3 regions of the Enterobacter sp. UPMP701 genome follow, and region 3 is predicted to be linked to each of the others. Evidence: predicted binding sites of a transcription regulator. Region 3 holds the regulator's gene; each other region holds the start of a gene.

Region 1 (7,374 bases), on a different contig from region 3:
TCTCTTTTTTCGGCGGCTTCACACCATCAAGCTTGTACTCTTCGCCCATTGCCACCCATTTATGTTTACCCAGCTCGTGATAGGGCAGAAGCTCAATTTTCTCGACGTTGCCCATGTCGCGGGTAAATTCACCCAGGCGGTGCGCGGAGTCGTCATCATCTGACCAGCCGGGAACAACAACGTAGCGGATCCAGGTTTTAATGCCCTTGTCGGCAATGTATTTGGCAAATTCCAGCGTGCGGTGGTTTGAAACACCAACGAGGTTCTGGTGGATCTCATCGTTCATCTGTTTGAGATCGAGCATCACCAGATCGGTCACGTCGAGCAGTTCATCAATAACCGGATCGTAGCGGCGCACAAAGCCGTTGGTGTCGAGGCAGGTATGAATACCTTCTTTGCGGCAGGCGCGGAACCAGTCGCGGACAAACTCAGCCTGCAGGATGGCTTCACCGCCGGATGCCGTCACGCCACCGCCGGATGCGTTCATAAAGTGGCGATAGGTCACCACCTCTTTCATCAGATCTTCAACGGTAACTTCTTTACCGCCATGGGTATCCCAGGTGTCGCGGTTATGGCAGTACAGGCAGCGCATCAGGCAGCCCTGGAAAAAGGTAATAAAGCGGATACCTGGGCCATCGACGGTGCCACAGGATTCAAAGGAGTGAATGCGACCAATAATTGACATTGCGGTGATATCTCCGAATTTGGCCCATCCAGGGGCCTATGTAGGTGCACAGCTCAAAGGCTATGTCGAGTCTGTTTTGGCTGTTATCCATAGAGTATAGATAGCGGACAAAAGAGACTGAGGTGGAGAGGGTGCTAAAAAGGCCCCACTGACGTGGAGCCTTTATTGTACGCTTTTTAACGCGTGATTTCAGTCAATTCCACTTACATGGACTGAGTGAAAGTACGGGTGATAACGTCCTGCTGCTGTTCTTTCGTCAGGGAGTTAAAACGTACTGCGTAGCCAGATACGCGGATGGTCAGCTGAGGATATTTCTCAGGGTGTTCCATTGCGTCGAGCAGCATTTCACGGTTCATCACGTTCACGTTCAGGTGTTGACCACCTTCGATGGACGCTTCGTGGTGGAAGTAACCATCCATCAGACCCGCGAGGTTAGTTTTACGCACTTCGTCGTCTTTACCCAGCGCGTTTGGCACGATAGAGAAGGTGTAAGAGATACCATCTTTCGCGTAAGCAAACGGCAGTTTTGCAACGGAGGTCAGAGAGGCAACAGCACCTTTCTGGTCACGACCGTGCATTGGGTTAGCACCTGGGCCGAATGGCGCGCCAGCACGACGACCATCTGGGGTGTTACCGGTTTTCTTACCATACACAACGTTAGAGGTGATGGTCAGAACAGACTGAGTCGGGATAGCGTTACGATAGGTAGTGAGTTTCTGAATTTTCTTCATGAAACGTTCTACCAGGTCAACCGCCATGTCATCAACGCGAGCGTCGTTGTTACCAAACTGCGGATATTCGCCTTCGATTTCGAAGTCTACGGCCAGGCCGTCTTCGTCACGAATTGGTTTAACTTTCGCGTATTTGATTGCAGACAGGGAGTCAGCCGCAACGGACAAACCTGCGATACCACACGCCATGGTGCGAACCACGTCACGGTCGTGCAGCGCCATCAGAGAGGCTTCGTAGCTGTACTTGTCGTGCATGTAGTGGATAACGTTCAGCGCGGTCACGTACTGCTTAGCCAGCCAGTCCATGAAGTGATCCATGCGCTCCATGACTTCGTCATAGTTCAGCACGTCGCCTTTAATTGGCTCAGACTTAGGACCAACCTGCATTTTCAGTTTTTCATCAACGCCGCCGTTGATAGCGTACAGCATGGTTTTCGCCAGGTTAGCACGCGCACCGAAGAACTGCATTTGTTTACCAACAACCATTGGGCTTACGCAGCAAGCGATAGCGTAGTCATCGTTGTTGAAGTCAGGACGCATCAGGTCATCGTTCTCGTACTGCAGAGAAGAGGTGTCGATGGACACTTTAGCGGCGAATTTCTTGAAGTTCAGAGGCAGTTTTTCAGACCACAGAACGGTGATGTTCGGCTCCGGAGAAGGACCCATGGTGTACAGGGTGTTCAGGAAGCGGAAGCTGTTTTTGGTGACCAGCGTACGGCCGTCAACGCCCATACCACCGATAGATTCTGTTGCCCAGATTGGGTCACCAGAGAACAGCTCATCATATTCTGGGGTACGCAGGAAGCGAACCATACGCAGTTTCATGACCAGGTGGTCAATCATTTCCTGAGCGTCTTGCTCGGTGATTTTGCCTGCTTTCAGGTCACGTTCGATGTACGCATCCAGGAAGGTGGATACGCGACCGAAGGACATTGCTGCACCGTTCTGAGACTTAACCGCAGCCAGGTAGCCGAAGTAGGTCCACTGGATAGCTTCCTGAGCGTTGGTAGCAGGGCCAGAGATGTCGCAGCCATATTTAGCTGCCATTTCTTTGATCTGACCCAGCGCGCGGTGCTGTTCAGCGATCTCTTCACGCAGACGGATAGTCGCTTCCAGGTTTACGCCGTTTTCCAGGTCGGACTGCAGGGAAACGAACTGCGCGTATTTGTCTTTCATCAGGAAGTCGATACCGTACAGCGCAACGCGACGGTAGTCACCAATGATACGGCCACGGCCATACGCATCCGGCAGACCAGTCAGAACGCCAGATTTACGGCAGTTCAGAATGTCTTTGGTATAAACATCGAATACACCCTGGTTATGGGTTTTGCGGTATTCGGTGAAGATTTTTTTCAGCATTGGGTCCAGCTCGCGGTTATACGCTTTGCAGGAACCTTCAACCATTTTGATACCACCGAACGGGATGATTGCGCGTTTCAGTGGTGCTTCAGTCTGCAGACCAACGATTTTCTCAAGGGCTTTGTTGATGTAGCCAGCATCGTGAGAAGTGATGGTGGATGCAACGGAGGTGTCAAAATCAACTGGCGCATGAGTGCGGTTTTCCAGTTTAACGCCTTCCATTACGCTGTCCCACAGCTTGGTGGTTGCGTCAGTTGCACCAGCCAGGAAGGATTCGTCACCTTCATACGGGGTATAGTTTTTCTGAATGAAGTCACGGACGTTGACTTCATTCTGCCAGTCACCTTTCGCAAAACCTTCCCAGGCTGTGGCTAACTTTTCATTAAGCTCGGACATGTAACACCTACCTTCTTAAGTGGATTTTTTATTTACTGCCTGAGACAACCATTAATGATGGTCGCCGCCACGCAGGTAAATGACCCAGTATGTCAACCCAACTAACAGACCCCCACCGATAATGTTCCCGATAGTGACGGGGATCAGGTTATCAGTAATGAAATTCATAATAGTCAGGTGAGAGAAACTTTCCGGGGATGAACCAACTGCGGTCCAGAACTCCGGGCTTGCAAAGTTGCGGATAACAATCCCCATCGGGATCATGAACATATTCGCAATACTGTGCTCGAAGCCGCTGGCAACAAACATCGCAACCGGCAGAACCATAATCATGGCTTTATCCATCAGGCTACGACCAGAGTAGCTCATCCAGACCGCCAGGCAGACCATCAGGTTTGCGAGGATGCCGAGAGCAACGGCTTCGATAAATGTATGGTGCATTTTGTGGTCAGCAGTTTGCAGGACATTAAGCCCCCAGCCACCGTTGGCGGTCATATACTCGCCAGAGAGCCACATCAACAGAACAAAGAGCAGACAGCCAATCAGGTTACCAACGTAGACGTTAAGCCAGTTGCGCGCCAGTTGACCCCAGGTAATTCTTCCGCTGGCTTTCGCCACAACAATCAGCACCGTTGAGGTGAAGAGGTCGGCGCCGCAAATGACGCAGAGAATCAGACCCAGTGAGAAGCAAATGCCGCCAATCAGTTTGGCTATGCCGAAAGGCATTCCGGCAGTACCGGTGGTGGCGGTGATGTAGAAGACGAAAGCGATAGAGATGAACACACCGGCCGTGATCGCCAGATAGAACGTCTTCATCGGGTGTTTCGTTGCTTTATAGACACCCGCTTCTTCGGCAACTTTTGCCATCGCGGCGGGGAGTAAAAGATCAAAAGGGTTGTCAGCTTTCACACTAACTCTCTCTTTATTAAGTCGGCGACGAGATACTAACAAAGCATTATAGAAGAGAAATTGATATAGATCATATCTCGCCTGGCTTATAGGCCCGCAGTATGTATGGTTTTACAACAAATGCGGAGTAAGTATTTGATTATCCGTATAAAAATAAATTTTAAAAGTTATGAAAAGAGTTGAATTTTTTCCTTCGGCCCCCTTCGAAACAGTTAATTAATATGGAGTATTTAAAATAAAAAGTAACAATAAAGCCCGGCTAAATATTATTATATTTACCCATATTTAACTTTATTATTACAATCAACAATCATTGTCGAAAAAATAAAAAAAAAGGGGCAATGAAATTGCCCCGTAATATAGCCCAGACGATTGAATACGCCTACAGCCGTTAATGTTATATGCGCTTATTTTGACCAGTAAGCGGCTTTCGCCTTCTGCAATTTCTCATAGGCGTTAAGCAGAGACTGATGAGCCGGGAAGGCCTTCAGGTCGCTATCAACCGCCTGCAGACCGTAGAACGGCTCTTCACCGCTCAGCGCCGCGCTGGCGGCTTCAACCGCTTCTGCACCGTACATGCGCACGAAGGCGTTCAGATACTGCAATGGCTCGCGATCGTCTTCCTGCGCAAGCAGCAGCAGGGTTTGCAGGCAGCGATAGTAGTTGGTGCGCTCCGCAGAGAAGACCGACTGGTTAAACTCCATGGTCCATTCGGTCCAGGCCAGGGCCTGATCCAGATCGCCGCCCGCGAGGGCCAGCATCGCTTTCAGCTCACCGATACGCAGCGTGTACCAGCCGTTGTCCTTACCGGTCGCCAGACCCAGCAGTTCGCGCACGCGGGTGAAGTCATCGTGGCCTTCATCGTCCAGCTGGGCGATCAGGTTGAGATAATCTTCTTTTTCCCACTCGCTGCCCGGCAGGGAGAGTAGAGTCTCACGCAGGTGCGCGCCCATGCTGTTATTTGCGAGCCACAGATCTTCCGCCGGGTAGATATCGGACATGCCAGGTACGATGATACGGCATGCGTAAACGCCCAGGTGTTCGTAGTCGGCAATGTAGACTTCCTGATCTTCGGCGTTGAAGATCGCCATCAGCGTCGCGAACTCTTCTTCTGTGGTGCCGGCAAAGCTCCAGTCCACGAACGGATAGTCCGCGTCCTGTTTGAACATATCCCAGGAGATCAAACCGCTGGAGTCGATGAAGTGGGTTTCGAGGTTGGTGTGCTCGGCCACCTCTTCATCGTCAAACGTTGGCGGAGTGAATACGTCGAGATCTTTCAGGCTACGGCCCTGCAGCAGCTCGGTCACGGTACGTTCCAGCGCCACGCCGAAGTCAGGATGCGCGCCGAAGGAGGCGAAACAGGTGCCGTTCGTCGGGTTAAACAGCACGACGCAGATCACCGGATATTTACCCCCCAGCGAGCCGTCATACGCAAAGATTGGGAAACCTTCCGCTTCCAGTTTCGCGATGGATTCCACCACGCCCGGGTAACGCGCCAGCACGTCCGCCGGGATCTCCGGCAGGCTGATGGATTCAGCGATGATGCGGTTTTTAATATGGCGTTCGAACACTTCAGACAGACCCTGTACGCGCGCTTCATTACGGGTATTACCCGCGGACATGCCGTTGGATACATACAGGTTGCCGACGATATTCATCGGAATATACACGGTTTGCTCGTCAGACTGACGGGTGAACGGCAGGGCGCAGATCCCACGCTCTTCATTGCCAGACTGGAGATCGATCAGCATGCTGGCAGTCAGTTCGTTTTCCGGATCGTAGAACGCGCGCAGACGGGCGTCCAGAATGCCTTCCGGCAGTTCGTCGTCTTCGGGAAGCGGGAACCATTTTTCGTTCGGATAGTGAACGAACGGGCCGTTGGCGATGGTTTCGCCCAGCCAGAAATCGGCGAAGAAATAGTTGGTGGACAGACGCTCAAAATACTCACCCAGCGCAGAAGCCAGCGCCGCTTTTTTGGTTGCGCCTTTACCGTTGGTAAAGCACAGCGCGCAGTCTTTGTCGCGAATATGCACGGACCAGACGTGAGGCACCGGGTTCAGCCAGGAGGCTTCTTCGATGTTAAAGCCCAGGTCGGTCAGTTTCTGCTGGAAGCGAGCGATGGAATCTTCCAGAGCGGCGTCTTTGCCGGGGATAAACGTTTGAGTCATGGCGTTCACTTTTATCGTACGTAAAGCGCGCAATGATACGGGTTTTGCGTGACGGGTGCTATCTCCGGCGAAAATAAATGGCTGGGCTATGCTTAGTAGCAGTAACTGACTGTTAAGGCATACAAAAATGAAAGCATTTGATCTCCAGCGGATGGCGTTTGATAAAGTTCCACCTGAATTTCTGGGCGAAGTGGCGCTGCGCAGCCTGTACACTTTCGTGCTCGTCTTCCTGTTTCTCAAAATTACCGGCCGTCGCGGCGTTCGGCAGATGTCACTGTTTGAGGTGCTGATCATTCTGACGCTGGGCTCGGCCGCAGGGGACGTCGCCTTTTATGACGATGTGCCGATGGTGCCGGTGTTTATCGTTTTTGTTTCCCTCGCCTTGCTCTACCGTCTGGTCATGTGGCTGATGTCAAAAAGCGAAAAGCTGGAGGATCTTCTGGAAGGGAAGCCGGTTGTAATTGTGAAAGACGGGCAGCTGGCATGGGAAAATGTGCAAAGCGCCAATATGACCGAGTTTGAGTTCTTTATGGAGCTGCGTTTGAATAGCGTTGAACAGCTCGGGCAGGTGCGGCTGGCGATCATGGAAACCAATGGGCAAATCAGCGTCTACTACTATGCTGACGACGACGTTAAGCCCGGCCTGTGTATCCTGCCGGATATGTTAGTAGAACGGTTCAGGGTGGTACCTGAAACCGGGGAGTATGCATGTATAAAATGTAGTCATGTGGTGGGGATGCATGCGGGCGATCATCAATTATGCCCGCGTTGTGCAAATCCGGAATGGACAAAGGTTAGCCGGGCTAAACGCCTCGTCTGACAGCGATTTTGTCGGTTTTGTCACGACGAGGCGGCAGATTGTATTGTGTGACGAAGGGCACATTTCCCCGGTCATAAGTTTTAGACATTGCGGCGCGTGTCACTGAATGATAAAACCGATATCCACAGTTATATCTTATGGCTTTTAGCGTGGTGAGGGGAAATGGCTCAAGTCTTTAATTTCAGTTCAGGTCCGGCAATGTTACCGGCAGACGTGCTCAAACAGGCTCAACAGGAGCTGTGTGACTGGAACGGTCTGGGTACGTCGGTGATGGAAATCAGCCACCGGGGTAAAGAGTTTATTCAG
Region 2 (7,374 bases), on a different contig from region 3:
CGATAAATTTGTTGAGTTCTCGGCGCGCCTGGCAAACCAGGTGCACCTGCGATCCCTGCGCGACGCCTTCGCCACGGTGATGCCGATTTTCATCCTCGCCGGTCTGGCGGTGCTGGTGAACAACGTGGTGTTCCCGTGGATTTTTGAGGGCGATACGCTCGCGCAGTTTAAGGTGTGGGGCGAGGCGATCATCAACGGCACGCTGAACATCGCCGCGCTGCTGCTGGCGCCGATGATCGCCTGGTCGCTGGCGCGCAACAAAGATTTCGACAATCCGGTCTCGGCAGTGGTTATTGCCGTCAGCAGTTTTATCATCATGATGCCGATGCGCTTACAGATTACGCCCGTCGGCAGCGAGGCCGCGGTGAACGTCACGCAGGTGCTGACGTTCGCCAATATCGGCTCAACCGGCATTTTCGCCGGGGTGCTGATCGGGCTACTCTCAACGGAGCTGTTTATCGCTCTTTCGCGGCTGAAGGCGCTGCATATTTCGCTCGGGGAAAACGTACCGCCAGCGGTAAGCAAATCCTTTACCGCGCTGATCCCAACCATTATCACGCTCTCCCTGTTTGCGGTGCTGGCGGCCATACTGGCAAACGTGCTGCATACGGATCTGATCCATCTCATTACCACTTTTATTCAGCAACCGCTGCGGCTGATCAACACCAGCCTGCCGGGGACGATCTTCATCTACAGCTTCGGTAATTTCCTGTTCACGTTGGGTATTCATCAGTCAGTGGTCAACAGCGTGGTGCTGGAGCCGTTCCTGCTGATCAACACCAACGAGAACATGCTGGCCTTCGCCAACGGTCAGCCCATCCCGCACATCATCAACAACATCTTCGTGCCTACCTTTGGCATGGTGGGCGGTACCGGCAGCACTATCTCGCTGCTGATCGCCATCTTTATCTTCTCCCGACAAAAATCGGCGAAACAGGTGGCGCGTTTGTCGCTGGCGCCCGGTTTATTTAACATTAACGAGCCGGTGATTTTCGGCCTGCCAATTGTGTTTAACCTGCCGCTGATGATCCCGTTTGTACTGCTGCCCGCCATCGGCATTTACTTCGCCTGGCTCTGCACCACGCTGGGGTTAATGTCGCGCTGCGTGGTGATGATCCCGTGGACCACGCCGCCGATCCTCAGCGCCTGGCTGGCGACGGCGGGGGACTGGCGGGCGGTGGTGGTGCAGTTGGCAATCATCGTATTTGGTGTATTCTTCTACCTGCCTTTCCTCAAGATTGCCGAGCGAGTGGCGTTGAAAAACAGCGGGATAGAAAACTAACGGTAAGGAAGGACGATGGCGGCGAAGTACATCACCATAGCGCGGGAAATTAAGAAACGTATCATCACCCAGCAGTACGCCGCCAATGAACCGCTGCCGGACCAGTTTGCGCTGGCGGCGGAGTTCAGCACCAGCCGGATGACCATTCAGCAGGCCATGCGACAGCTGATCGTCGAAGGGCTGGTCTATACCCGTCAGGGGCAGGGAACGTTTATCCGCAAGAATTTCCTTCAGCTTTCCCAGTGGGATCTCTCCGGCAGTGACTACTTCGGCGCCACGAAAACCTGGGAACATCTGGGCACGGTCACCAGCCAGGTGGTGCATTTTGAACTGCGCTTCCCGAACGAAAAAGAGCAGGCGTCGCTGATGATTAACGCCGATGCGCCTGTTTATGACTTTATTCGCCTGCGCTTATTAAACGGTGAACCCATGTCGCTGGATTCAACGATAATGCCGATGAATCTGGTGCCCGGCCTGACGAAAAGCCATCTTGAAGGTTCGGTGTTCCAGTATGTTCAGGAGACGCTGGGGCTGAAAATTATGGGATCGTATCGCGTCGTGCGCGCGCTGAAGCCAAATGCGCTGGATATGCAGCACTTAATCTGTGAGCAGACCGATCCGGTGCTGGAGGTAGAGCAGGTGATTTATCTGGAGGACGGCACAGCGCTGGAGTATGCCCACTGCCACTATCGCTACGACCACGGCGGGATTGTGATCGTGAATAACGGGTAAAAAAAAGCGGGCATCGAAGCCCGCTTTTTTAATGTTGCTCTATCAGTTCAAACGAACCGGCATACCGGAACGGTTCTGAATCGCCTGGTCAACGATGGTCGTTTCAACATCCGCCTGAGACGTCACGGCCTGTACCGCGCTGTTCAGTTTAATCGGCACGATCTCGTTGTTGTTGATCTGGTCTTCGCTGGTGGACAGCGGGTTGTGCACTTCAATATAACGGCTGCCGTCTGGCTCAGACGTCGCTTTCACGGGTTCGTTGATGAACTGCACGCGCGTACCGACCGGCACGTTTTCGAACAGGAACTTAATGTCGTCGTTACGCAGACGTACGCAGCCGTGGCTTACGCGCAGGCCGATACCGAAGTTGGCGTTGGTCCCGTGGATCGCGTACAGACGGCCAATGTACAGTGCGTACAGGCCCATCGGGTTATCCGGGCCGGCTGGCACAACGGCGGGCAGCGGTTCGCCCGCGGCGATGTATTCCGCGTGCATTTTGGCGGTAGGGGTCCAGGTTGGGCCCGCTTTCTTACGCTCAACTTTGGTGGTCCAGTTCAGCGGGGTATCTTTGCCCAACTGACCGATACCGATTGGCAGCACGATAACGGTGTTGGTGCCTTTCGGGTAGTAGTACAGACGCATTTCGGCGCTGTTAATCACGATACCTTCATGAACGGTATCCGGCAGGATCAGCTGCTGAGGGATGTTCAGCACGGTACCCGCTTTCGGCAGATACGGGTCAACGCCCGGGTTGGCTTCCAGCATGTTGGACAGGCCCAGCTGATACTGCGCAGCGTAGTACTCCAGCGGCTGCGTGTTACCCTCAGGCACCGTCACCACCTGGTTTTGACCCACCAGACGGCTTCCGTCTGTCGGCAGGGGATACGTCACCGCAGAAGCGGTCTTACAAAAACCTACTACGGCTAACGCCGCCGCAAAAAGCGTTGTTAATTTCATGTTCATGTTGTGCGAGGTATCTAAGCCATTCTGGCGATGAGTTGATAAGTCTGAATCTGTGATGGGAGCGCATTATATGTGCATTCCCGCTAACAGGGAATTCAGATGTGTACGAAATCACATTTTTTTCGATTTTGTTAAAGTTTAGTGGATTGCCGCAACACGGGATCTCAATTCGGAATTGTGGCATAATGCCGTGTTTATCACACTTTTCGCAGGAATCTCCCCGTGTTAGTTACCAGCAACGTCACTATGCAGTTTGGCAGTAAGCCGCTGTTCGAAAACATTTCCGTCAAATTTGGCGGCGGCAACCGTTACGGCCTGATTGGTGCCAACGGTAGCGGAAAATCCACCTTCATGAAGATCCTCGGCGGTGACCTGGAGCCGACGCTCGGCAACGTGTCGCTCGACCCTAACGAGCGCATCGGTAAGCTGCGTCAGGATCAGTTCGCCTTTGAAGAGTTCACCGTGCTCGACACCGTGATCATGGGGCACGCGGAGCTGTGGGAAGTGAAGCAGGAGCGCGATCGTATCTACGGTCTCGCTGAGATGAGCGAAGAAGACGGTTACAAAGTGGCCGATCTGGAAACGCAGTACGGCGAAATGGACGGCTACTCTGCGGAAGCGCGTGCGGGCGAGCTGCTGCTGGGCGTGGGCATTCCGGTTGAACAACATTACGGCCCGATGAGTGAAGTCGCGCCAGGCTGGAAGCTGCGTGTCCTGCTGGCACAGGCGCTGTTCTCAAACCCGGATATCCTGCTGCTCGACGAACCAACGAACAACCTGGACATCGATACCATCCGCTGGCTGGAGCAGACGCTGAACGACCGCGACAGCACCATGATCATCATCTCGCACGACCGTCACTTCCTGAACATGGTCTGTACGCACATGGCGGATCTGGACTACGGCGAGCTGCGTGTGTACCCGGGCAACTACGACGAGTACATGACGGCGGCAACCCAGGCGCGTGAACGTCTGCTGGCGGACAACGCCAAGAAGAAAGCGCAGATTGCGGACCTGCAATCCTTCGTCAGCCGCTTCAGCGCTAACGCCTCTAAATCGCGCCAGGCAACGTCGCGTGCCCGTCAGATCGACAAAATCAAGCTGGAAGAGGTTAAAGCCTCCAGCCGTCAGAACCCGTTCATCCGCTTCGAGCAGGACAAGAAGCTGTTCCGTAACGCGCTGGAAGTGGAAGCGCTTACTAAAGGCTTCGATGAAGGCCCGCTGTTCAAAAACTTCAACCTGCTGCTGGAAGTGGGCGAGAAGATTGCCATCCTCGGTGCTAACGGCGTGGGTAAATCCACAATGCTGAAAACCCTGGTGGGTGAACTGCAGCCGGACAACGGCACCGTGAAGTGGTCTGAAAATGCGCAGATTGGTTACTACGCGCAGGACCATGAGTACGAGTTCGAAAACGACCTCACCGTCTTCGACTGGATGAGCCAGTGGAAGCAGGAAGGTGACGACGAGCAGGCGGTGCGCAGTATCCTGGGACGTCTGCTGTTCAGTCAGGACGACATCAAAAAGCCCGCCAAAGTGCTCTCCGGTGGTGAGAAGGGCCGTATGCTGTTCGGCAAGCTGATGATGGAAAAACCAAACATCCTGGTGATGGACGAACCGACTAACCACCTGGATATGGAATCTATTGAGTCGCTGAACATGGCGCTGGAGATGTATCAGGGCACCCTGATCTTCGTCTCTCACGACCGTGAGTTTGTCAGCTCGCTGGCAACCCGCGTGATCGAAATTACGCCAGAGCGCGTGGTGGACTTCACCGGTAATTACGAAGACTATCTGCGCAGTAAAGGTATCGAAAACTAAAAAAAGCCGGGTGGCGGCTTCGCCTTACCCGGCCTATGTTCTGTTCCCTCTCCCCGTGGGAGAGGGTTAGGGTGAGGGCTACACCACCCACTCGCCCCCTTCAACCCCATTAACCAGCAGCTTGCGTTTTTCCCCCGCCGGTAACGACACCTTCAGCGCTTTCCACGCCGGACGATAGTCCCCGCGCGCGTTGACCTTCAGGTTAATGGTTGCGCCGTCGCACATCATTTCCCATTCCACCCACAGCGCATTGCCGTTCTGGTAGCCCCAGCTTTCGCCGTCATCTTCAAACAGCAGTCCGGCGGTGGTGCCGACGCCTTTCACCGGGAACAGTTTCAGCTCACGGGTATCGTCTTTATCGGCGCTCACGTGACGGATACGCTCGCTGAGCGGCAGACCGGCACCGGCGCGCACCAGCAGCGGGAGTTGTTCCAGCGGGGCATCGAGGACGATCGACTGGGCCCCCGCATACCACGCGTGGGTGTAAAAATCGTACCAGCCGGTGGCGTTATCCGGCAGCCAGACGCGGCGCTCGCGCTGCCCGGCTTCGACGACGCTGGCGACCAGCAGGTCGCGGCCCAGCAGGAAGTCATCGCACTCTTCGAAAGTCTGCGCGTCGTGCTCGTGGTCGAGGAAGGTCGGGCGCAGCATCGGCTCGTCGTCGGCGTGTGCCTGCCAGAGCAGGGTGTAGAGGTACGGCAGCAGGCGGTAGCGCAGCTCAATCGCCCCGCGAATAGCGGGCGTGACGCCCGGGTACATCCACGGCTCGTTCACGGTGTGGTCGTCGTTCCACGAGTGAATGGTAAAGCGCGGGTGCATCACGCCGTTCTGCACCCAGCGCACGAACAGCTCGGCGTCAGGCTTGTCGCCGGAGAAACCGCCGACGTCATGGCCGACGTTGAACAATCCGGACAGGCTCATACCCAGCCCCATGCGGATGTTATAGCGCAGGGTGTCCCAGTTAGTGCGGTTATCGCCGCTCCAGGTCTGGACGTAGCGCTGCATCCCGGCGCAGCCGGAGCGGGAGATGAGATACGGGCGCTTTTCCGGCGCAAAGCGCTGCTGTGCTTCCAGCGAGGCGCGCATCATCAGCAGCGGCATCACCGGGCGAATGTGCTTGATGGCGATCTCCTTGCCGAAGCCAAAGCAGCGCGCTTCCCCGTCCCACACTTCATATTCGTTGTTGTCGTTCCAGGTAGAGTCGATGCCCATCTCCAGCAGCTGCGTGGTGACGCCGTTCTGCCACCACTGCACCGTCTGCGGGTTGGTAAAGTCGAGGTGCGAGCCTTCGTCATCCCAGAAGCTGGAACGTTCTGGCGCATCGGTTTCTGAATCACGGATGAACAGGCCGCGCTCCGCCACTTCGTTATAGCGCGGATGGTCCTGCAGCAGGCACGGCTTGATGTTTGCCGCAAGCTTCAGCCCCGCGTCATGGAATGCCTGGCTCATCACCTTCGGCTGCGGCACCTTGTCGTAGTTCCAGTTAAAGACGTAGCGCTTGCTGTTGATGGAGGTATAGCCGGAGGAGAGCTGGAACGAGTCGCACGGAATGGCGTGCTCTTCGCACAGGCGGATGAAGTTCATCAACTGGTTTTGCGCGTCCGGCGCGTCGGTGTAGTGCATGGTCGAGCCGCTGTAGCCCAGGCTCCACTTCGGTCCGAACAGCGTTTTCCCGGTCAGGCGCACGAAGGCTTTGGTGACGTCAAGTACGCGTTTGCCGGTAAAAATGTAGTAATCGATATCGCCCGCTTCCGCCTGCCAGCGACGATAGGCGGTGTGGTAGTTATCGATCTCGTTGCCCAGATCCAGCCAGCAGCTGCTCAGGTTGTCGTAGAACAGGCCGTAGCTCACGTCATCGCGGCGGGTGATAGTGAACGGAATATGCTTGTAAAGCGGGTCTGTGCTGGCCGCGTTGTACCCCATCGCGTCGAGGTTGCGCATCTCATAGCGTTTGCCGTTGCGCTGTAAATCACCCGCTTTCTCACCCAGACCGTAAAAACGTTCATCCTTACGACGGCTGAGATAATGCGCCACGCCGTCGCCGTGGGCGTTCAGCAGGTAGGCGCTGGTCGGACGGTCATTGACCAGCGGCTGCCACTCGCCTGCCTCATTGCGAAAGTGCCACTCCAGCCACAGCGGCTGGTGGACGGTCACGCGCAGCTGTTCAGTTGCTACGGTTACTGTGTCGTCCTGCTGCGTCAGCGTCCAGGCCGGGCAGGAGAAGCCGCTGATATCGTCACGGCGGCGGCCTTCCCACGGCACGTCTTGTTCCGGCGCGATGCTCCAGGTGCGGTCCAGCGCCAGCTCGCCTTTGCGCTTAATCAGCACGCGGAACAGGTTCTCTTCCAGCACATACAGGCACAGGCGGTGCTGGTTATCCACCAGCAGTTCCAGATGGTTTGCCGACTGCGTATCAACGGTCCAGTTTTTCAGGGTTTTCATATGCAATACATCCACTATCAGGCGCGCTTGGCGCGACGTTCAGCAATAAATGCTACCAGGAAGACAGCGCCAATCAGGTCAAAGAAGCCCATGGCAATAAAGAGCGGGTTAAAGCCGATTTTGTCGGCGGTCACACC
Region 3 (7,374 bases):
ATTCCACTTCAGCTTCCGCGCACCGGAAAGCCTGCCCAATCCGCTGCTGAAGATGGAAAAGGTCAGCGCAGGCTACGCCGACCGCATTATTCTCGACTCCATCAAGCTCAACCTGGTGCCGGGTTCACGCATTGGCCTGCTGGGGCGCAACGGCGCCGGTAAATCCACGCTGATCAAACTGCTGGCGGGCGAGCTTAACCCGGTCAGCGGTGAAATCGGCCTGGCGAAGGGCATCAAGCTGGGCTATTTCGCTCAGCATCAGCTGGAATTTTTACGCGCGGATGAATCGCCGATTCAGCACCTGGCACGTCTGGCGCCGCAGGAGATGGAGCAGAAACTGCGCGACTATCTCGGCGGCTTCGGCTTCCAGGGCGATAAGGTGACTGAAAACACCGAGCGCTTCTCCGGCGGCGAAAAGGCCCGTCTGGTGCTGGCGCTGATCGTCTGGCAGCGCCCGAACCTGCTGCTGCTCGACGAACCCACTAACCACCTTGATCTCGACATGCGTCAGGCGCTGACCGAAGCGCTGATTGAGTTCGAAGGCGCGCTGGTTGTCGTTTCGCACGACCGCCACTTGATCCGCTCCACCACGGACGATCTCTACCTGGTGCACGGCGGCAAAGTCGAACCATTCGACGGCGATCTGGAAGACTACCAGCAGTGGCTGACGGATGTACAAAAGCAGGAAAACCAGCCGGAAGAGTCAGCGAAAGACAACGCCAACAGCGCGCGGTCGCGTAAAGACCAGAAACGTCGCGAAGCCGAGCTGCGCACCCAGACGCAGCCGCTGCGTAAAGAGATTGCCCGTCTTGAAAAAGAGATGGAAAAGCTCAACGCCACGCTGGCCTCCGTTGAAGAGAAGCTGGGTGATAGCGGTCTGTACGACCAGAGCCGTAAAGCCGAACTGACGGACTGCCTGCAAACGCAGGCGAAGACCAAATCCAGCCTTGAAGAGTGCGAAATGGCGTGGCTGGACGCGCAGGAACAGCTGGAAGCGATGCTGCAGGCGGAGTGACGTATTTACCCCGTTGTGCGAACGGAATCTGTCCCTGGTTCGGAAATCCAGGCTAAACGGGGTACAATTCGGAAAGTATCGTAAATTTCCGACAAGAATCAGCATCGCGCTTATGACCCAAATCATTCCATCAGACTTCGACATTGCAGCCGAAGACAGCACCGAATTCGTGCCCATGCGCGGCGTGGCCAATTGCCATTTGCAAACCATGCTGCCGCGGCTGATTCGCCGCAAGGTTCAGTTCACCCCGCACTGGCAACGGCTCGATCTGCCCGACGGCGACTTTCTGGATCTCGCCTGGAGCGAAGCGCCGGAGCAGGCTCGTCATAAGCCGCGTCTGGTGGTGTTTCACGGTTTAGAGGGCAGCCTGCACAGCCCGTATGCACATGGGTTAATTGAGGCGGCAAAAGCGCGCGGCTGGCTCGGCGTGGTGATGCATTTTCGCGGCTGTAGCGGCGAGCCCAATCGTCAGAAACGCATCTATCACTCGGGTGAAACCGAAGACGGCACCTGGTTTTTACACTGGCTGCGGGAAAATTACGGCACCGTGCCAACGGCCGCCGTGGGCTACTCGCTGGGCGGCAATATGCTGGCCTGCCTGCTGGCAAAAGAGGGCGACAGCGTACCGCTGAATGCCGCCGTCATTGTTTCCGCGCCGTTTATGCTGGAGCAGTGCAGCTACCACATGGAAAAAGGCTTTTCCCGCGTCTATCAGCGCTATCTGCTCAACCTGCTAAAAGCCAACGCGGCGCGAAAGCTGAAGGCCTACCCGGATACCCTGCCGGTAAGCCTGCGCCAGCTGAAAAAGGTGCGCCGTATTCGCGAGTTCGACGACCTGATCACCGCGAAAATCCACGGCTTCGCCGATGCGATTGACTATTATCGTCAGTGCAGCGCCATGCCGCTGCTCAGCAAGATCACGCAGCCGACGCTGATTATTCACGCCAAAGATGACCCGTTTATGGATCATCACTCTATTCCCGCGCAGGAATTCCTGCCTGACAACGTTCACTACCAGCTGACCGAGCATGGCGGCCACGTGGGGTTCATCGGCGGCACGCTGCGCAAGCCGAAAATGTGGCTGGAGGCGCGAATTCCTGACTGGCTTACTCCTTATCTGGACGGTGCAAAATGATCATTCCCTGGCAGGATCTGGCTCCCGAAACGCTCGATAATCTGATTGAAAGCTTTGTATTACGCGAAGGCACCGATTATGGTGAACATGAGCGTTCGCTTGAGCAAAAGGTCAACGATGTAAAACGCCAGCTGAAAAGCGGCGACGTGGTGCTGGTGTGGTCAGAACTGCATGAGACGGTCAATATCATGCCCCGCAACGCGTTTCACGGCTGATCTTCCAACCTTTTCAGTCAGGGAGTTGCTATGTCTGCCAGACATCCCATTATTGCCGTTACGGGCTCGAGTGGTGCGGGAACCACCACCACCAGCCTCGCTTTTCGCAAGATTTTCGCCCAGCTGAATCTCCGTTCGGCGGAGGTCGAAGGCGACAGCTTTCACCGCTATACGCGGCCTGAGATGGACATGGCGATCCGCAAGGCGCGCGATCTGGGTAAACACATCAGCTACTTCGGCCCGGAAGCCAATGATTTCGGCCTGCTGGAACAGACCTTCCGTGAATACGGGCAGAGCGGCACCGGGCAGTCCCGCAAGTATTTGCACACCTACGACGAAGCCGTACCCTGGAACCAGGTGCCGGGCACCTTTACCCCCTGGCAACCGCTGCCGGAACCGACCGACGTGCTGTTTTATGAAGGATTGCACGGTGGCGTAGTTACGCCTCAGCACGATGTGGCACGCCATGTGGATCTGCTGGTCGGCGTGGTCCCTATCGTTAACCTGGAATGGATCCAGAAGCTGACGCGTGACATGAGCGAGCGCGGCCATTCGCGCGAGGCGGTAATGGACTCGGTGGTGCGCTCCATGGAAGATTACATCAATTACCTCACGCCGCAGTTCTCCCGCACCCACATTAACTTCCAGCGCGTGCCGACGGTGGACACCTCCAACCCGTTTGCCGCCAAAAGTATCCCGTCTCTGGATGAGAGCTTTGTGGTGATCCATTTCCGCAATCTCGAAGGTATAGATTACCCCTGGCTGCTGGCGATGCTGCAGGGCTCGTTTATTTCGCACATGAACACGTTAGTGGTACCGGGCGGGAAAATGGGGCTGGCGATGGAGCTCATCATGACGCCGCTGGTTCAGCGACTGATGGAAGGGAAGCAGATCGCGTGAACATGTTCCCTCTCCCTGTGGGAGAGGGTTAGGGTGAGGGCATCAACACGCACGATGCCCCAATAATTAAGCCTCGATCACTTCATACGAATGGGTGATTTTTACCGCTTTCTCCAGCATTAACGCCACAGAGCAGTATTTCTCCGCAGAAAGATCCACCGCACGTGAAACCGCCGCGTCTTTCAGTTCTTTGCCGGTGACGATAAAGTGCAGGTTAATATGGGTAAACAAGCGTGGCGCCTCTTCGCGACGTTCTGAAGTGAGTTTTACCTCGCAATCCGTCACGTCATGACGGCCTTTTTGCAGAATCGACACCACGTCAATCGCGCTGCATCCGCCTGCCGCCATGAGCACCATTTCCATTGGGCTTGGCGCTTTATCGCCGGAGTTACCGTCCATCAAAATCTGGTGTCCTGATGCGGACTCGCCCAGAAACGTTAAACCTTCAACCCACTTCACGCGCGCTTGCATATTCATTAACTCCAACGTTGCATTTTTGGTGACAGATTACGCGCACGTTACATTTCTCGCAATGGAAGGCGACCTGCATCATGCTGAAGCGAGACACCAGGAGACACGCGGCGAAAGCTATGCTAAAACACTCAGGATGCTACAGTAATACATTGACGTTACACATGTATGCAGAGGACATCAAACTTTACTGGCTGCGAAACGTTACGACAGCCGACTTCCCAGGGTATGGGTAAGAATTCGATTGCAACCCCAGAGTCCGGATGCATCTGATGACTCTGGTGACAGCTTATAACAGAGGATAACAGCGCATGGTGCTTGGCAAACCGCAAACAGACCCGACTCTCGAATGGTTCTTGTCTCATTGCCACATTCATAAGTACCCATCGAAGAGCACGCTGATTCACCAGGGTGAAAAAGCGGAAACGTTGTATTACATCGTCAAAGGCTCGGTGGCAGTGCTGATCAAAGATGAGGAAGGCAAAGAGATGATCCTTTCTTATCTGAACCAGGGCGATTTTATCGGTGAACTGGGCCTGTTTGAAGAAGGCCAGGAACGTAGCGCCTGGGTTCGAGCAAAGACAGCATGTGAAGTGGCTGAAATTTCCTACAAGAAATTCCGTCAGCTGATTCAGGTTAACCCTGACATCCTGATGCGTCTTTCTTCTCAGATGGCGCGCCGTCTGCAGGTCACGTCAGAGAAAGTGGGTAACCTCGCCTTCCTGGACGTTACCGGCCGCATCGCGCAGACCCTGCTGAACCTGGCGAAACAGCCAGACGCGATGACCCACCCTGACGGCATGCAAATTAAAATTACCCGTCAGGAAATCGGTCAGATCGTCGGTTGCTCCCGCGAAACAGTGGGCCGTATTCTGAAAATGCTGGAAGATCAAAACCTGATCTCCGCCCACGGTAAAACCATCGTGGTTTACGGAACCCGTTAATCCCGGTCAAACGGCGTGTCATCGCAAGGTGTCACGCCGTTTTTGTCTCTATTCCCCATGTGGCGCAGGCTGATCTATCACCCGGAAGTTAACTACGCACTGCGACAAACGCTGGTGCTGTGTCTTCCTGTGGCCGTGGGCCTGATCCTCGGACACCTTCAGCAAGGTCTGCTGTTTTCCCTCGTCCCCGCCTGCTGCAACATTGCCGGTCTGGATACGCCGCATAAACGCTTTTTCAAACGCCTGATTATCGGTGGCAGCCTGTTTGCTGGCTGTAGCCTTGCCGTCCAGATCTTACTGGCCCGCGACATTCCGCTGCCGCTGATCCTGACCGTGCTGGCGATGACTCTCGGCGTCACCGCCGAAATCAGCTCGCTCCATGCCCGTCTGCTTCCCGCGTCACTCATTGCGGCCATCTTCACCCTGAGCCTGGCCGGGAATATGCCCGTGTGGGAGCCGCTGCTGATCTACGCCCTTGGCACGCTGTGGTACGGGCTGTTTAACTGGTTCTGGTTCTGGCTGTGGCGGGAACAGCCGCTGCGCGAATCCCTGAGCCTGCTCTACCGCCAACTGGCCGATTACTGCGAAGCCAAATACACCCTGCTCACCCAGCATACCGACCCGGAAAAATCGCTGCCGCCGCTGCTTGCGCGCCAGCAAAAGGTGGTGGACCTGATAAGCCAGTGCTATCAGCAGCTGCACATGCTTGCCGCCAACAGAAATCACGAATACAAACGGCTGCTGCGCACCTTCCAGGTCGGGCTCGATCTGCAGGAGCATATTTCCGTAAGCCTGCACCATCCGCAGGAGGTGCAAAAGCTGGTTGAGCGCAGCCATGCCGAAGCGGTGATCCGCTGGAACGCGCAAACCGTCTCCGCTCGCCTGCGGGTGCTGGCCGATGATATTCTCTATCACCGCTACCCGACACGCTTTTCCATGGACAAACAGCTCGGCGCGCTGGAGAAAATTGCACGCCAGCACCCGGAAAACCCGGTCGGCCAGTTTGCCGCATGGCACTTTAGCCGCATCGCCCGCGTGCTGCGCACCCAGCGCCCGCTTTACCCCCGCGACCTGATGGCGGATAAACAGAAACGTCTGCCGCTGCTGCCCGCCCTTAAAAGCTACCTGTCGCTGAAATCTTCCGCCCTGCGCAACGCCGCAAGGATTAGCGTCATGCTCAGCATCGCCAGCCTGATGGGAATGGCCCTGCACCTGCCGAAACCCTACTGGATTTTAATGACCGTGCTGTTTGTCACCCAGAATGGCTATGGCGCCACGCGGGTGCGCATTCTGCACCGGGCTGGCGGCACGATGGCGGGTCTGATTATTGCGGGCGTGACGCTGCACTTCCACGTCCCCGAGGGCTATACCCTGGCGGGCATGCTGGCGATCACTCTGGTTAGCTATCTGATTATCCGTAAAAACTACGGCTGGGCGATGGTGGGCTTTACGGTGACGGCGGTGTATACCCTGCAACTACTTACGCTTAACGGCGAACAGTTTATTGTTGCCCGTCTGATCGACACGCTGATTGGCTGCCTGATCGCCTTTGGCGGCATGGTCTGGCTGTGGCCGCAGTGGCAGAGCGGGCTACTGAGGCAGAACGCCCACGACGCGCTGGAAGCTGACCAGCAGGCCATTCGTCTTATTCTGAGCGATGACCCGCAGCCCTCTCCGCTGGCCTACGAGCGCATGAAGGTCAACCAGGCGCACAACGCCCTGTTTAACTCCCTTAACCAGGCGATGCAGGAGCCGGGCTTTAACGCGCACTATCTGGCAGACATGAAGCTGTGGGTCACGCACAGCCAGTTTATCGTCGAGCACATTAATGCCATGACCACGCTGGCGCGCGAACACACGATGCTGACGCCAGACCTGGCGCAACGCTATTTGCAGTCGTGTGAAATTGCGTTGCAGAGGTGTCAGCAGCGTCTGGAGTATGACGCGCCGGGTGAGTCGGGGGATTCAAACATTCTGGAAGCGCCGGAGACGCTGACCCACGGGCCGATGAGCACCCTGGAGCAGCATTTGCAGCGCGTGCTGGGACATCTGAACACCATGCACACCATTTCGTCGGTGGCATGGCGTCAGCGCCCGCATCACGGCATTTGGTTAACGCGCCGGTTAAAGCGAACCGAGTATTAGCCTTTAACGATCTTCTCGACCGCCGCGGCAAAGCGGGTTAACCCGTCTTCAATGTCATTGTCTTCTACCACCAGCGACGGCGCAAAACGCATCACGTCCGGCCCGGCATTGAGCACCATCACCCCTTCGTGGGCGGCGGCGTGCAGGAAATCGCGCGCGCGGCCTTTGTACTGCGGCTTCAGCTCGGCACCGATCAGCAGCCCCATGCCGCGGATCTCGCTGAAAACGGCGTACTTATCGTTTATCTGCTGGAGATGCTTCACAAACAGCTCGCGCTTCGCGCTAACGCCGTTTAGCACCTCCGGCGTGTTAATGATGTCGAACGCGGCGCCGGCCACGGCGCTCGCCAGCGGGTTGCCGCCGTAGGTGGAGCCGTGAGACCCGACGTGGAACGCGGAGGCAATTTCCTGCGTCGTCAACACCGCGCTCACCGGGAAACCGCCGCCGAGCGCTTTGGCGCTGGTCAGAATATCCGGCGTCACGCCGTAGTGCATGTAGGCAAACAGGTCTCCGGTACGCCCCATTCCGCACTGCACTTCATCAAACACC

What was found. Region 3 encodes CRP, which controls carbon source genes, mostly activating them, when cyclic AMP is high. Its sites were predicted from a motif close to ATGTGANNNNNNTCACAT; they were not measured.
Region 1: focA (formate transporter FocA) is a predicted target of CRP. The motif match lies at 4,139-4,156, and genes of this name have one in related genera.
Region 2: ACWKXT_RS05570 (ABC-F family ATPase) is a predicted target of CRP. The motif match lies at 3,077-3,094, and genes of this name have one in related genera.

What each region holds. Positions count from the first base shown of each region.
Region 1 covers NZ_JBSKJN010000001.1:115,162-122,535, forward strand. The annotation lists gene pflA (pyruvate formate lyase 1-activating protein) at 1-685, opposite strand, end outside; gene pflB (formate C-acetyltransferase) at 889-3,171, opposite strand; gene focA (formate transporter FocA) at 3,223-4,080, opposite strand; gene ycaO (30S ribosomal protein S12 methylthiotransferase accessory factor YcaO) at 4,488-6,248, opposite strand; gene ACWKXT_RS00545 (DUF421 domain-containing protein) at 6,376-7,068, shown strand; gene serC (3-phosphoserine/phosphohydroxythreonine transaminase) at 7,231-7,374, shown strand, end outside.
Region 2 covers NZ_JBSKJN010000002.1:9,115-16,488, reverse strand. The annotation lists gene ACWKXT_RS05585 (PTS sugar transporter subunit IIC) at 1-1,282, shown strand, start outside; gene ACWKXT_RS05580 (GntR family transcriptional regulator) at 1,298-2,014, shown strand; gene ldtB (L,D-transpeptidase) at 2,057-2,977, opposite strand; gene ACWKXT_RS05570 (ABC-F family ATPase) at 3,200-4,795, shown strand; gene ACWKXT_RS05565 (TIM-barrel domain-containing protein) at 4,874-7,237, opposite strand; gene ACWKXT_RS05560 (MFS transporter) at 7,255-7,374, opposite strand, start outside.
Region 3 covers NZ_JBSKJN010000010.1:38,115-45,488, forward strand. The annotation lists gene ACWKXT_RS18740 (ABC transporter ATP-binding protein) at 1-1,015, shown strand, start outside; gene ACWKXT_RS18745 (hydrolase) at 1,128-2,150, shown strand; gene ACWKXT_RS18750 (YheU family protein) at 2,147-2,365, shown strand; gene ACWKXT_RS18755 (phosphoribulokinase) at 2,396-3,265, shown strand; gene ACWKXT_RS18760 (OsmC family protein) at 3,332-3,736, opposite strand; gene crp (cAMP-activated global transcriptional regulator CRP) at 4,048-4,680, shown strand; gene ACWKXT_RS18770 (YccS/YhfK family putative transporter) at 4,738-6,825, shown strand; gene argD (bifunctional acetylornithine/succinyldiaminopimelate transaminase) at 6,822-7,374, opposite strand, start outside.